Regions from separate parts of the Streptomyces sp. STAM6 genome, predicted to be linked through region 4. Evidence: riboswitches for the same ligand, from Rfam matches in the RefSeq annotation. Region 4 holds a riboswitch; each other region holds the start of a gene.
What was found. A riboswitch is a leader RNA that binds a small molecule or an ion and turns the genes downstream of it on or off. The one in region 4 is predicted to bind cobalamin.
Positions count from the first base shown of each region.

Region 1 (3,196 bases), on a different contig from region 4:
GGAGCTGTACGGGTTCAACGCCGAGGTGCAGCGGGTGCTCGGCGAGCGGGGTGTCATGGCGGCCCGTACGCTCGTCGGAAACTATGTGACGTCGCTGGACATGGCAGGCTGCTCGGTCACCCTGTGCCAGGCTGACGAGGAGTTGCTCAGGCTGTGGGACGCGCCGGTGCAGACGGCCGCGCTCCGGTGGGGACGGTGATCGCGGTGATGGACGCGGACTTCTTCCGGCGGTGGATGACGAAGGCGGCGGCGGCCGTCGACCGCGAGGCGGACCGGCTCACCGAGCTGGACTCGGCGATCGGTGACGCCGATCACGGCACCAATCTGCAGCGCGGCTTCGCGGCCGTGACCGCGGCACTGGACAAGGAGCCGCCGCGGACCCCGGGCGCGGTGCTGATCCTCGCCGGCCGGCAGCTGATCTCGACGGTGGGCGGCGCGTCAGGACCGCTGTACGGGACACTGCTGCGGCGTACCGGCAAGGCGCTCGGTGACGCCGCCGAGGTCACGCCCGGGCAACTGGCCGACGCGCTGCGGGCCGGGGTCGCCGCGGTGGCGCAGCTCGGCGGGGCCGCGGCCGGCGACAAGACGATGCTGGACGCGCTGGAGCCGGCCGTGGAGGCGCTCGGCGCATCGTTCGCCGCGGCCGGGGAGGCGGCCGAGCGGGGGGCGGAGGCGACCGTGCCGATGCAGGCCCGCAAGGGCCGGGCGAGCTATCTCGGTGAACGCAGCATCGGGCACCGGGACCCCGGCGCCACCTCCTCCGCGCTGCTGATCGCGGCACTGGCCGAGGCGGAGGCGGCCTGATGGGGGCGCCGGTCGGGATCGTGCTCGTGTCGCACAGCGCTGCGGTCGCCTCGTCGGTCGCGGAGCTGGCGCGCGGTCTCGCGGGCGCCGGGCCGACCGCTCCGGTGGCGGCCGCCGGCGGCACGCCGGACGGCGGGCTCGGCACCAGTTCCGAACTGATCTCCGAAGCTGCCGCGTCGGTCGACGGCGGGGCCGGCGTGGCGGTGCTGGTCGACCTCGGCAGCGCCGTGCTGACGGTGAAGGCGCTCCTGGCGGAGGGGAACGAACTCCCCGACGGCACAAGGCTGGTGGACGCGCCGTTCGTCGAGGGAGCGGTGGCGGCCGTGGTCACGGCGTCGGCCGGCGGCGATCTCGACGCGGTGGTCACGGCGGCCTCGGAGGCGTACGGCTACCGCAAGGAGTGAGGCGGCCGGGGCGGCAGCCACGAGGGGTGGAGCGGGGCCGTGCGCCGGTGCGCGGGTTGTGATGGCCTGATCAACGCACTAATGTCACACCGCCTTGGTGTACGGGAAACCGGTGCGGTACCGGTGCGGCCCTCGCCACTGTGATCGGGAAGTCCGGCTCCATCCTTCGGGAAGCCACTGGACCACCGCGGGAGACCGTGGGGTCCGGGAAGGCGGAGTCGCGGCGGCATGACCCGTCAGCCAGGAGACCGGCCAGGGCGCGTTGTCCATCCACGAGGTGCTGGAGAGGGTCTCCCAACCATGCATATCGCCGAGGGGTATCTCCCCCCTGTGCACGCGGCCGCCTGGAGCGTCGCGGCCGCCCCCTTCGTCGTCCACGGCGTCCGCGCCCTGACCCGGGAGGTCAAGGCCAACCCTGAGTCCACTCTGCTGCTCGGTGCGTCCGGTGCCTTCACATTTGTCCTTTCGGCCCTGAAGATCCCGAGCGTGACGGGCAGTTGCTCGCACCCCACGGGCACGGGACTGGGCGCCATCCTCTTCCGGCCACCGATCATGGCGGTGCTCGGCACCATCACCCTGCTGTTCCAGGCGCTGCTGCTGGCGCACGGCGGTCTGACCACCCTGGGCGCGAACGCCTTCTCGATGGCGATCGTCGGGCCCTGGGCCGGCTTCGGGGTGTACTGGCTCCTGCGGCGGTTCGACGTGCCGCTGATGGTCAGCGTCTTCTTCGGCGCGTTCATCGCCGACATCACCACCTACTGCGTGACCAGCGTGCAGCTGGCGCTGGCGTTCCCGGACCCGAGCAGCGGTTTCATCGGCGCCCTCGGCAAGTTCGGCGGCATCTTCGCGGTCACCCAGCTTCCGCTCGCGGTCAGCGAGGGCCTGCTCACCGTGCTGGTGATGCGGCTGCTGATCCAGTCGAGCAAGGGGGAGCTGACCCGTCTCGGCGTGCTGCTCCAGCGCGGCCGCACGGACGAGAAGAAGGAGGCCGTGGCCTGATGAGCCGTAACGCCAAGATCAATACGCTGCTGCTGCTCGTCGTCGCGGCGCTCGCGGTCCTGCCGCTCGCCCTGGGCATGGGCGACCACAAGGAGGAGCCGTTCACGGGCGCGGACGGGCAGGCAGAGACCGCGATCACCGAGACGCATCCCGACTACGAGCCCTGGTTCAGCCCCCTGTACGAGCCGCCGTCCGGTGAGATCGAGTCGGCGCTGTTCTCCCTGCAGGCCGCGATCGGCGCCGGGGTGCTGGCGTACTACTTCGGGCTGCGCCGTGGCCGCCGGCAGGGCGAGGCCCGGGCGCGCGCCGAGGCGGCCGGTGCCCGGAGCGACGAGGCGGCCGAACCCGTGGCCGCCGACCGGCAGCCGTCCGCGTAGCCGCCGGTGCTGCCGATCGACGCGGCGGCGCACAGCAGTCGCTGGCGCCGCCGCCATCCGTGCGAAAAAGCGGTTCTCGGCTTCGGGCTGACGATCTGCGCGATCAGCCTGCCGGCGTGGCCCGGGGCCGTACTCGTCGCGGCCGCCACCCTGGCCGTGCTGCTCGGCCCCGCCGGCGTGGGCGGCCGGCAGCTGTGGCGGGCGTTCCGCATTCCGCTGGGCTTCTGTGTCACCGGCGCGGTACCGCTGCTGTTCCAGGTGGGCGGGGCGGGCGGGTTCGTGACGCTCGCGCCGGACGGGCCGGTACACGCGGGACAGTTGCTGCTGCGTACGTCGGCGGCGTCGCTCGGGGTGCTGCTGTTCGCGTTCACCACGCCGGTCTCGGACGTACTGCCGCGGCTGGTGCGGGCCGGGGTGCCGGCCCCGGTGGTCGACGTCGCGCTCGTGATGTACCGGATCAGCTTCCTGCTGCTGGACGCGGTGACCCGGATCCGGCAGGCACAGGCGGCACGCCTCGGGCTGACCACCCGCGCCGCGACGTGGCGTTCGCTGGCGGGCCTCGGCGCGACGGCCTTCGTCCGGGCCTTCGACCGCGCGGCCCGGCTCCAGACG
Region 1 covers NZ_JBUEFZ010000030.1:28,924-32,119, forward strand. Annotated here, with positions in the region: gene dhaK (dihydroxyacetone kinase subunit DhaK) at 1-199, shown strand, start outside; gene dhaL (dihydroxyacetone kinase subunit DhaL) at 205-804, shown strand; gene ACY34K_RS26800 (PTS-dependent dihydroxyacetone kinase phosphotransferase subunit DhaM) at 804-1,208, shown strand; cobalamin riboswitch at 1,287-1,479, shown strand; gene ACY34K_RS26805 (energy-coupling factor ABC transporter permease) at 1,509-2,207, shown strand; gene ACY34K_RS26810 (energy-coupling factor ABC transporter substrate-binding protein) at 2,207-2,584, shown strand; gene cbiQ (cobalt ECF transporter T component CbiQ) at 2,591-3,196, shown strand, end outside.
Region 1: another riboswitch for cobalamin. It lies ahead of ACY34K_RS26805 (energy-coupling factor ABC transporter permease); the one in region 4 lies ahead of ACY34K_RS05085 (ribonucleoside-diphosphate reductase subunit alpha).

Region 2 (3,196 bases), on a different contig from region 4:
GGTCCCTCGGCACGGGCGCCGCGCAGGTCCCCGCTCCGGCGGCGGCTGACGACGGGGCTAGGAGTGCCGCTTCCCGGCCACCGGGAGAACCCGGTCCAGGGCCCGGGAGCGGACCGTGACCGGGGTGAAGCCCCACCAGAATCCGGCGGCCACCGCCAGCAGGGCGCTGACCGCCAGCCAGACCACCAGACGTGTCTCGGGCTCGGGCACGAGCAGGGCGAAGAGGGCACCCACGCCCACGGCGACGGTGCCCGACACCATGCCGTACAGCCCGAGCGCACCGGCCGCCGTCCACCGTGATCCGCCGGCCCCGGCCGCTCCGGGCCCCTCCGTGACGGACCTCCTGGGCGCGTCGCCCATCTGCCCACCTCCCGTACGCGGGGCGGAACATCACGCACCGCCGTCGGGCGGTGACACGATCCCCGTCAGGAAACCACGCCAGGTCGCGGCGGGGAAGACCAGTACGGGCCCCCACGGGCGCACGGAATCGCGCACGGCGACCCGGTGTTCCCCGCGCGCCACCTCGACGCATGTGCTCCCGGTCTCGTCGGAATAGCTGCTCTTGCGCCACATCGGCGACTTGCGCGCCAGGGACTCCGGCGCCCTCCCCGCGGACGGCTCGCCGTCGACCACACCGACCTCCTCCTGCTCGAGTGTCAGCGCCCCGACGTCGACTCATCTCGACACACCCCAGCGCACCACATCAGGGTCGTGTATCCCCGCACGAAACACCCGATGTCGCCCGTCGGCGCTCTGTTGTTCGGTTTTCGTAGGACAGTGTTCCCACCTTAGGAAGGCGGAAGCGCGCGCCGTAGGCGCAAACCGGCCCCGGTGTGGGCCTCGGCACACCGTCCCGTCGCAGGTCAAGGGCGAGTTGACGGGCATTCGCGGGGCGTGGTGGACTGCCGGGGCCATTTACGGCGGCAGAAGAGGAAGCCGGTGAGAATCCGGCGCGGTCCCGCCACTGTCACCGGACGTGCGGAGCACGCATGTCCGGGAGCCAGGAACTCTCGCCGCCGGTCACGTCGAGCCAGGGCGCGGACCCTGAGTGAGGACATCGCACCATGCCCGGCTGCGCCCATGCCGCTGCTTCCTGCGCGTTCGCCCATGCCCTTCCCTGCCCACCGGTGGGGCGAACCGATGCGCGGTGACTCCGTCTTCGCCTGCGGCGCGGCCACCGGGCTCGCCGTCGACCTGCTTCTCGGTGATCCCCGCCGCGGACACCCGGTGGCCGCTTTCGGCCGGGCTGCGGGTGGTGTGGAGAGCGTGTTGTGGCGCGACCACCGCGGCTGGGGTGCGCTGCATGCCCTGGTGTGCGCCGGTGGCGCGGCGGGGGCGGCCGCACTGGCCGCGCGCGCGGTGCGCGGCCGGGCCGGGGGCGCCGCATCCGTCGCGCTGACCGCCGCGTCCGTCTGGGCCGTCGTGGGCGGTACGACGCTGGGGCGGGAGGCCCGCGCGATCGGCGGGGCCCTGGCAGCCGGCGACGCGGAGGTGGCGCGTGAGCGGCTGCCGCATCTGTGCGGGCGCGATCCGCAGGCGCTGGACGAGGCCGGGATCGCGCGTGCGGTCGTGGAGTCGGTCGCCGAGAACACCTCGGACGCAGTGGTCGGTGCGCTGGTGTGGGGTGCGCTCGCCGGAGTACCGGGCCTGGTCGGCTTCCGGGCGGTCAACACCCTGGACGCGATGGTGGGCCACAAGTCGCCGCGCTACCGCCGGTTCGGCTGGGCGTCGGCCCGGCTGGACGATGTGGCGGGCTGGCCGGGTGCCCGCCTGACGGCCGCGCTCGCGGCGGTCGCGGGCGGTGACCCGCGCGGGGCGGTACGCGCCTGGCGCGCGGACGCCGCCGGGCACCCGAGCCCCAACGCGGGCCCGGTGGAGGCGTCGTTCGCGGGCGCGCTGGGGGTACGACTCGGGGGGACCCTGTCGTACGGCGGCCGGGTCGAGCACCGGCCCGTGCTCAACGGGGTCGGCCGGGACGTGGAGGTCGGGGACATCGAACGGGCGGTGCGGCTATCGCGCCGGGTGAGTGCCCTCGCGCTGGCCGTGTGCGTGGGCGGGCGGCTGGCCTTCGGGGCCATGAAGCGGAGGCGTACATGAGTGGGGGGCTGCTCGTCGCGGGCACCACGTCCGACGCGGGCAAGAGCGTCGTCACGGCGGGCATCTGCCGGTGGCTGGTCCGCAGGGGCGTGAAGGTCGCCCCGTTCAAGGGGCAGAACATGTCCCTCAATTCGTTCGTCACGCGCGAGGGCGCGGAGATCGGGCGCGCCCAGGCCATGCAGGCACAGGCGGCCCGCGTCGAGCCGACGGCGCTGATGAACCCGGTCCTGCTGAAGCCGGGCAGCGACCGCTCCAGCCAGGTCGTGCTGATGGGCAAGCCGGTGGGTGAGCTGAGCGCCCGGGGGTTCTTCGGGGGGCCGAGTGGGTCGTCCCCAGGGAAGATGCTGCACGGTGGCCGGCAGCGTGAGCTGTTCGAGCCGGTGATGGCCTGCCTGGAGGAGCTGCGGCGCTCGTACGACGCGGTGATCTGCGAGGGCGCGGGCAGCCCGGCGGAGATCAATCTGCGCCGCACCGACATCGTGAACATGGGCATAGCGCGTGCCGCGCGCTTCCCCGTCGTCGTGGTCGGCGACATCGACCGGGGCGGGGTCTTCGCGCAGTTCTTCGGTACGACGGCGCTGCTGGCACCCGAGGACCAGGAACTGGTCGCGGGCTACCTTGTCAACAAGTTCCGCGGCGACGTGACCCTGCTGGAGCCGGGTCTGGACATGCTGCACGGGCTCACCGGGCGCCGCACGTTCGGCGTCCTGCCGTACGCGCACGGTCTCGGGATCGACGAGGAGGACGGACTGCGGGTGTCCCTGCGGGGAACCGTGCGCGAGTCCGTGGTCGCGGCGCCCGTGGGCGAGGACGTGCTGCGCGTCGCCGTCTGCGCCGTACCGCTGATGTCGAATTTCACCGACGTGGACGCGCTGGCCGCGGAGCCGGGTGTGGTCGTGCGGTTCGTCGACCGGCCCGAGGAGCTCGTCGACGCGGATCTGGTGGTCGTGCCGGGCACCCGCGGCACGGTCGGGGCGCTGGAGTGGCTGCGCGAGCGGGGCCTGGCCGGCGCGCTCGCGCGGCGCGCGGCCGAGGGCCGCCCGGTCCTCGGCATCTGCGGCGGTTTCCAGGCGCTGGGCGAACACATCGAGGACGAGGT
Region 2 covers NZ_JBUEFZ010000001.1:65,074-68,269, forward strand. Annotated here, with positions in the region: gene ACY34K_RS00330 (hypothetical protein) at 1-13, opposite strand, end outside; gene ACY34K_RS00335 (hypothetical protein) at 58-360, opposite strand; gene ACY34K_RS00340 (DUF397 domain-containing protein) at 391-633, opposite strand; cobalamin riboswitch at 882-1,029, shown strand; gene ACY34K_RS00345 (cobalamin biosynthesis protein) at 1,141-2,097, shown strand; gene ACY34K_RS00350 (cobyric acid synthase) at 2,094-3,196, shown strand, end outside.
Region 2: another riboswitch for cobalamin. It lies ahead of ACY34K_RS00345 (cobalamin biosynthesis protein); the one in region 4 lies ahead of ACY34K_RS05085 (ribonucleoside-diphosphate reductase subunit alpha).

Region 3 (3,196 bases), on a different contig from region 4:
CGCGCCGGGGGTAGGGCTGGGCACGGCGGGTGTCGGCGGTGGTGACGGCGGCGGCGCGGGCGCGGACGGCCGGGTCGTGGGTGAGGGCGGAGCCGGCGCGGGAGGCGAGGCCGGCGCGGTTGGCGGCGAGTTCGGCGGCGATGGTGTCGGTGCCGTGGGCGAGGCCGCGGGCCAGGGTGGCGATCTCGGTGGTCTTCTGGCGGGCGAAGGAGAGCCAGCGGGCGATCTGCGGGTCGATGTCCCGTTCGGCTGTGGCGTCCAGGGGCACGTGCAGCAGGGAGCAGGAGGCGGCGACGTCCACCCGGTCGGCGAGTCCGAGGAGGGTGCCGAGGGTGGCGAGCGACGCGGAGAGGTCGTTGATCCAGATGTTGCGGCCGTCGACGACGCCGGCGACGAGGCGCTTGCCGGGCAGGCCGCCGGTTGCGGCGAGGTCGTCGAGGTTGGCGGCGGCGGGCCCGGTGAAGTCGAGCGCGAGCCCGTCGACGGGTGCCTCGGCGAGGACGGGGAGGGCTTCGCCGAGGCGGTCGAAGTAGGAGGCGACGAGCAGCCTGGGCCGGTCGCCGAGGGTGCCGAGGGCGCGGTAGGCGTGTGCGGTGGCGGCGAGTTCGGCGCCGGTGCGGTCCTGGACGAGGGCCGGCTCGTCGAGCTGGACCCAGGGGGCGCCCGCGGCACGCAGGTCGGCGAGGATCTCGGCGTACACGGGCAGCAACCGGTCGAGGAGGGTGAGCGGTTCGAAACCGGTGGGGACGTCGGGGGCGGGCTTGGCGAGCAGGAGGTAGGTGACGGGTCCGAGGAGGACGGGACGGGCGGTGTGGCCGAGGGCGAGGGCTTCGGTCAGCTCCGCGACCTGCCGGGTGGAGTCGGCGGAGAAGACGGTGCCGGGGCCGAGTTCGGGGACCAGGTAGTGGTAGTTGGTGTCGAACCACTTGGTCATCTCCAGGGGCGCGGCGTCCTGGGTGCCGCGCGCCATGGCGAAGTAGCCGTCGAGGGGGTCGGCTTCGAAGGCGGCGCGGTGGCGGGCGGGGACGGCGCCGACCATCACGGTGGTGTCGAGGACGTGGTCGTAGTACGAGAAGTCACCGGTGGGCACTTCGTCGAGGCCGGCGGCGGCCAGCTGCCGCCAGGTGGCGGCCCGCAACTCGGCCGCGGTCCGGTGGAGGCGGGCGGCGTCGACACGGCCCTTCCAGTAGCCCTCGACGGCCTTCTTCAGTTCCCGGTCCGGGCCCTGACGGGGGTAGCCGTACACGGTGGCCCTTGCTGCCGCGGCTGCGGACTTCGCTGTCACGGAACTCTCCTTCGCGAGCTGTTCACGACGAACGACCCCGGTGAGGGGTGAGGAGGCGAAGGAAACGGCCGAACGGGGCGGACGCACGGAGTCCGTGCCCGCCCTGTGTGTACGCCGACCCGCCCTCGAGGTCACCGGGATCTCCGCGCACGAGCCGGTCGTACGCGGGCAGTGGCAGGTCTTCGGACTCGCGGGCACGTCTGCCGGTGGATGACCGGCGGACCCCTACTGGCCGTCGCTTCCCGGACCTTGACGGATCCAGTGCGTATGACGGCGGTCGTTCCCGCTCACCGCTGCGGGGCAGTCCCGGATTCCCACCGGGTTCCCTCTTGCGACGCGCCTGCCTGGCGGGCAGGGCGAACCAGCTGCGCCGGACAGTCTACGGCGGTCGGCCGGCGCGGGGCGGGGCACGGGGCGGGGCGGGCGCCGTGATGCGGTCCGGTGCCGTGACGCGGTGCCGTGACGCGGTGCCTGGGGCGGCACCGTCAGGGCGGCGGGTGGCACACTGACCGCCGGTCGTTCGAAGGAGCCAGCACGTGTCGATGATCCGCAGCCTCCGGCGTCTGGTGCGCCGGGCCTACCGCAGAAGGGTCGACCTGAGCCACCCGGCGCGGTCGCCGCTGGGCACCGCGGTGGTCAATTGCGTGATCTACGAGGACGGTGTGCGGCAGCCGGAGGCGTGGACGGCGTCCGAGGCGGTGGCGCGGGTGCGCAAGTCGGGCCGGGGTTTCGTGTGGATCGGTCTGCACGAGCCGTCGGCCGAGGAGATAGCGGAGGTGGCCGAGTTGTTCGGGCTGCATCCGCTGGCCGTGGACGACGCGGTGCAGGCCCATCAGCGGCCGAAGTTCCAGCGGTACGACGGGACGCTGTTCGCCGTGTTCAAGACGTGCCGTTACGTCGAGCACGCGGAACTCACCGCGACGAGCGAGGTGGTGGACACGGGTGAGGTGATGGTCTTCACCGGCCACGACTTCGTGATCACGATCCAGCACGGGAGGCACGGGTCGCTGGGGCCGCTGCGGGAGGCGCTGGAGGCCGTGCCGGAGCAACTGGCGAAGGGGCCCGCGGCGGTGCTGCACGCGGTGGCGGACCGTGCGGTCGACGACTACCTGACGGTGACGGACGCCCTGCAGAGCGACATGGACGCGGTCGAGACGGCGGTGTTCAGCGAGCACGCCGCCCGCACCGACGCGGGCCGCATCTACCAGCTCAAGCGGGAACTCATGGAGGTGAAGCGGGCGGTGGGTCCGCTGCACCGCCCCCTGCAGGAGATCATCAGCTCCCCGCCGCCGCCGATCGAGGCCGGGCTCGAACCGTACTTCCGGGACGTGGCGGGCCATCTGGAGCGCGTGAACGAGCAGATCTCGTCGTACGACGCCCTGCTCGACTCCATCCTGCAGGCGCACCTCGCGCAGGTGACGCTGGCCCAGAACGAGGACATGCGCAAGATCACGGCCTGGGCGGCGATCGTGGCGGTGCCCACGATGGTGTGCGGCGTGTACGGCATGAACTTCGAGCACATGCCCGAACTCCGCTGGACGTACGGGTACCCGGCGGTGCTCGCCGTCATGGCGGCGGCCTGCTACCTGATCCACCGCAGCTTCCGCCGCAACGGCTGGCTCTGAGCCCCTCAGTCCGGGCGCCGGGCGCGCCGGCGGCGCTTCACGGCCGTGTAGCCGGCGAAGAAGAGGGCGGTGCCCGCGAGGGCAGCGCCGACGGCCGTCTCGATGCCGGTCGGCCGCGACGTCCCGCCGACACCCCCGGCGACACCCCGGGTGGGCCGGGCGGTCACCCCTGCACGGCTCTCCCCGGCTGTCGGCACGGCCGTGACCGCCCCTCGCCGGGGCAGCGCCTCGCAGGCGATCCCGTCATCCGGCCCCGGGTCCTCGTCGAGCCGGTGCGGGTCGCTGC
Region 3 covers NZ_JBUEFZ010000017.1:85,411-88,606, forward strand. Annotated here, with positions in the region: gene metE (5-methyltetrahydropteroyltriglutamate--homocysteine S-methyltransferase) at 1-1,285, opposite strand, end outside; cobalamin riboswitch at 1,442-1,667, opposite strand; gene ACY34K_RS20690 (magnesium and cobalt transport protein CorA) at 1,828-2,910, shown strand; gene ACY34K_RS20695 (hypothetical protein) at 2,916-3,196, opposite strand, start outside.
Region 3: another riboswitch for cobalamin. It lies ahead of metE (5-methyltetrahydropteroyltriglutamate--homocysteine S-methyltransferase); the one in region 4 lies ahead of ACY34K_RS05085 (ribonucleoside-diphosphate reductase subunit alpha).

Region 4 (3,196 bases):
GAAGGTGGGCGCGCTGGCCTTCGTCCTCACCATGGACAAGACCGTCGCCATCAACTTCCAGCTGCTCGGCGGCATCTGGATCCTGCAGACCTTCCCGGCCCTGGTCGGCGGTCTGTTCACGCGCTGGTTCCACCGCTGGGCGCTGCTGGCCGGCTGGGCCGTCGGCATGGTCTACGGCACGGCCGCCGCGTACGGCGTCGCGAGCCCCACGCAGAAGCACTTCGGCGGCTCGTCCGCCGAGATCCCGGGCATCGGTGAGATCGGCTACATCGGCCTGACGGCGTTCGTCCTCAACGTGGTCGTCACCGTCGTCCTCACCTTCGTCCTCAAGGCCGTCAAGGCCCCCGAGGGCGTGGACGAGACGTCGCCGTCGGACTACACCGCCGACGCGGGCGACCCGGGCGTCAAGGTCGAGCTTCCGCCGGCCACGGCGGGTGCCGGTCACTGACGGCCCTCGCGCACGACGAAGGCCGCCGCACTCCCTCCGGGGGGCGCGGCGGCCTTCGTCGTCGCCGCACGAGGGGCCACACTGCGCCCATGGACATCACCATCAGGGCCGTACGGCCCGACGAGCACACCGCGCTGGGCGACATCACCGCGGAGGCGTACCTCGCCGACGGGCTGCCGGCCTTCGGAGAGAGCGACGAGTACCTGCACGAGCTGCGCGACGTGTCCGCGCGTGCCGCGGGGGCCGAGGTGCTCGTCGCCGTGGGCGAGAACGAACAGCTGCTGGGCGGCGTGACGTTCGTCGCGTCCGGCGGCCCGTGGGCCGGCATCGCGCGCGAGGGCGAGGCCGAGATCCTGATGCTCGCGGTGGCGGAAGCGGCCCGCGGCCGGGGTGCCGGCGAGGCGCTCGCACGGGCCTGCGTGGAGCGCGCCCGGGCCCTGCCGGGCTGCCGGGGGATCGTCCTGTCGACCCAGGTCGCGATGCGATCGGCCCACCGGCTCTACGAGCGGCTGGGGTTCGTACGGACCCCGGAACGGGACTGGGAACCCCTCCACGGCGTCACTCTGCGCACCTACGGCCTGAAGCTCTGAGCGACACGGCGATTGCCGACCGACACAACATGTGGGGGGTGCCTCAAGGGGAGCCCCCCACATGTATGCTCATGCTCGCTGTCGTCGCAGGGGAATCCGGTGCGAATCCGGAACTGTCCCGCAACGGTGTGTTGGTGTGCCTTTGCGCCCTTTGAAGTCCGAACACCTGCTGACAGTGCGCCCGGTCCGTCCGGCCCGGGTGCCCAGACGTCCGGGCCTCGCGGAGTGGGCCGGTGGACGCGGTGCATGCGCCCCTGTGCCCGGGCGCCCCGCTCCCCTGCCCGCCCGCCGGCCCCGAGCCGAGCGAGGGAGAGCCCCCACGTGACCATCGCGCCAGCCGATCCGGCCTCAAGCGTCACGGACACGGAGACCGACGGACCCGGGACCGCCCACCCGTCTCCCACCACCGCCCTCGACGGAGGTCCTTCGGGCCGCGGCGCCGACCTGCTGCGGACCCTGACGGACCTCACCGCCGATCTGCCCGACACGGACCCCGGCCGGGTCGCCGCCGCCGCGCTGCGCGGCCGGCACGCCGGTTCGGACGACGCCGAACTGCGGGAGCTCGCCACCGAGGCGGCCGCCGGACTCATCTCCGAGGACCCCGCGTACTCGCGGCTCGCCGCCAGGCTGCTGACCCGGACCATCGCCGAAGAGGCGGCGAGCCAGGGCGCGGTGTCGTTCTCGGCGTCCGTGGCCGTCGGCCACCGTGAGGGCCTGATCGCCGACCGCACGGCCGAGTTCGTCCGTCTGCACACCGTACGGATGGACGGCCTCGTCGACCCGGAGGCGGACGACCGCTTCGGCTACTTCGGCCTGCGGACGCTCTACTCGCGCTATCTGCTCCGGCACCCGATCACGCGCAAGGTCATCGAGACCCCGCAGCACTTCATGCTGCGCGTGGCGGCCGGCCTCGCGGAGGACGACTCGCTGCGCGCGCTGGACGAGGTCGCGGCGCTCTACCGGCTGATGAGCCGGCTCGACTACCTGCCGTCCTCCCCCACGCTGTTCAACTCCGGCACCCGCCACCCGCAGATGTCGTCCTGCTACCTGCTGGACTCGCCGCAGGACGAGCTGGACTCGATCTACGACCGCTACCACCAGGTGGCGCGGCTCTCCAAGCACGCGGGCGGCATCGGACTGTCCTACTCCCGCATCCGTGCCCGCGGTTCGCTCATCCGCGGCACCAACGGCCACTCCAACGGCATCGTGCCGTTCCTGAAGACCCTGGACGCCTCGGTCGCCGCCGTGAACCAGGGCGGCCGCCGCAAGGGCGCGGCCGCGGTCTACCTGGAGACCTGGCACGCGGACATCGAGGAGTTCCTGGAGCTGCGCGACAACACGGGCGAGGACGCCCGGCGCACCCACAACCTCAACCTGGCGCACTGGATCCCGGACGAGTTCATGCGCCGGGTCAACGCGGACGCCGAGTGGTCGCTGTTCTCGCCGGCCGACGTGCCGGAGCTCGTCGACCTGTACGGCGAGGAGTTCGACACCGCCTACCGCAGGGCCGAGGCGGCCGGACTGGCCAAGAAGACCATGCCGGCCCGTGACCTGTACGGCCGCATGATGCGCACCCTCGCGCAGACCGGCCAGGGCTGGATGACGTTCAAGGACGCCTCCAACCGGACCGCGAACCAGACCGCCGAGCCCGGCACGGTCGTGCACTCCTCCAACCTGTGCACCGAGATCATCGAGGTGACGAACGACGGCGAGACCGCCGTCTGCAACCTCGGTTCGGTGAACCTGGGCGCCTTCGTCGCCGGAGGCACGATCGACTGGGAGCGGCTGGACGAGACCGTCCGCACCGCCGTGACGTTCCTCGACCGGGTCGTCGACATCAACTTCTACCCGACCGAGCAGGCCGGCCGGTCCAACACCAAGTGGCGGCCGGTGGGTCTGGGCGCGATGGGCCTGCAGGACGTCTTCTTCCAGCTGAAGCTGCCGTTCGACTCCCCCGAGGCGCGCGCCCTGTCGACCCGGATCGCCGAGCGGATCATGCTCGCGGCCTACGAGGCCTCCGCCGACCTCGCCGAGCGCAGCGGCCCGCTCCCCGCATGGGAGCAGACCCGGGCGGCGCGCGGGGTGCTGCACCCGGACCACTACGACGTGGAGCTGAACTGGCCGGAGCGCTGGGCGGCGCTGCGCGAGCGGATCGCCT
Region 4 covers NZ_JBUEFZ010000003.1:62,541-65,736, reverse strand. Annotated here, with positions in the region: gene mctP (monocarboxylate uptake permease MctP) at 1-448, shown strand, start outside; gene ACY34K_RS05090 (GNAT family N-acetyltransferase) at 538-1,038, shown strand; cobalamin riboswitch at 1,104-1,226, shown strand; gene ACY34K_RS05085 (ribonucleoside-diphosphate reductase subunit alpha) at 1,360-3,196, shown strand, end outside.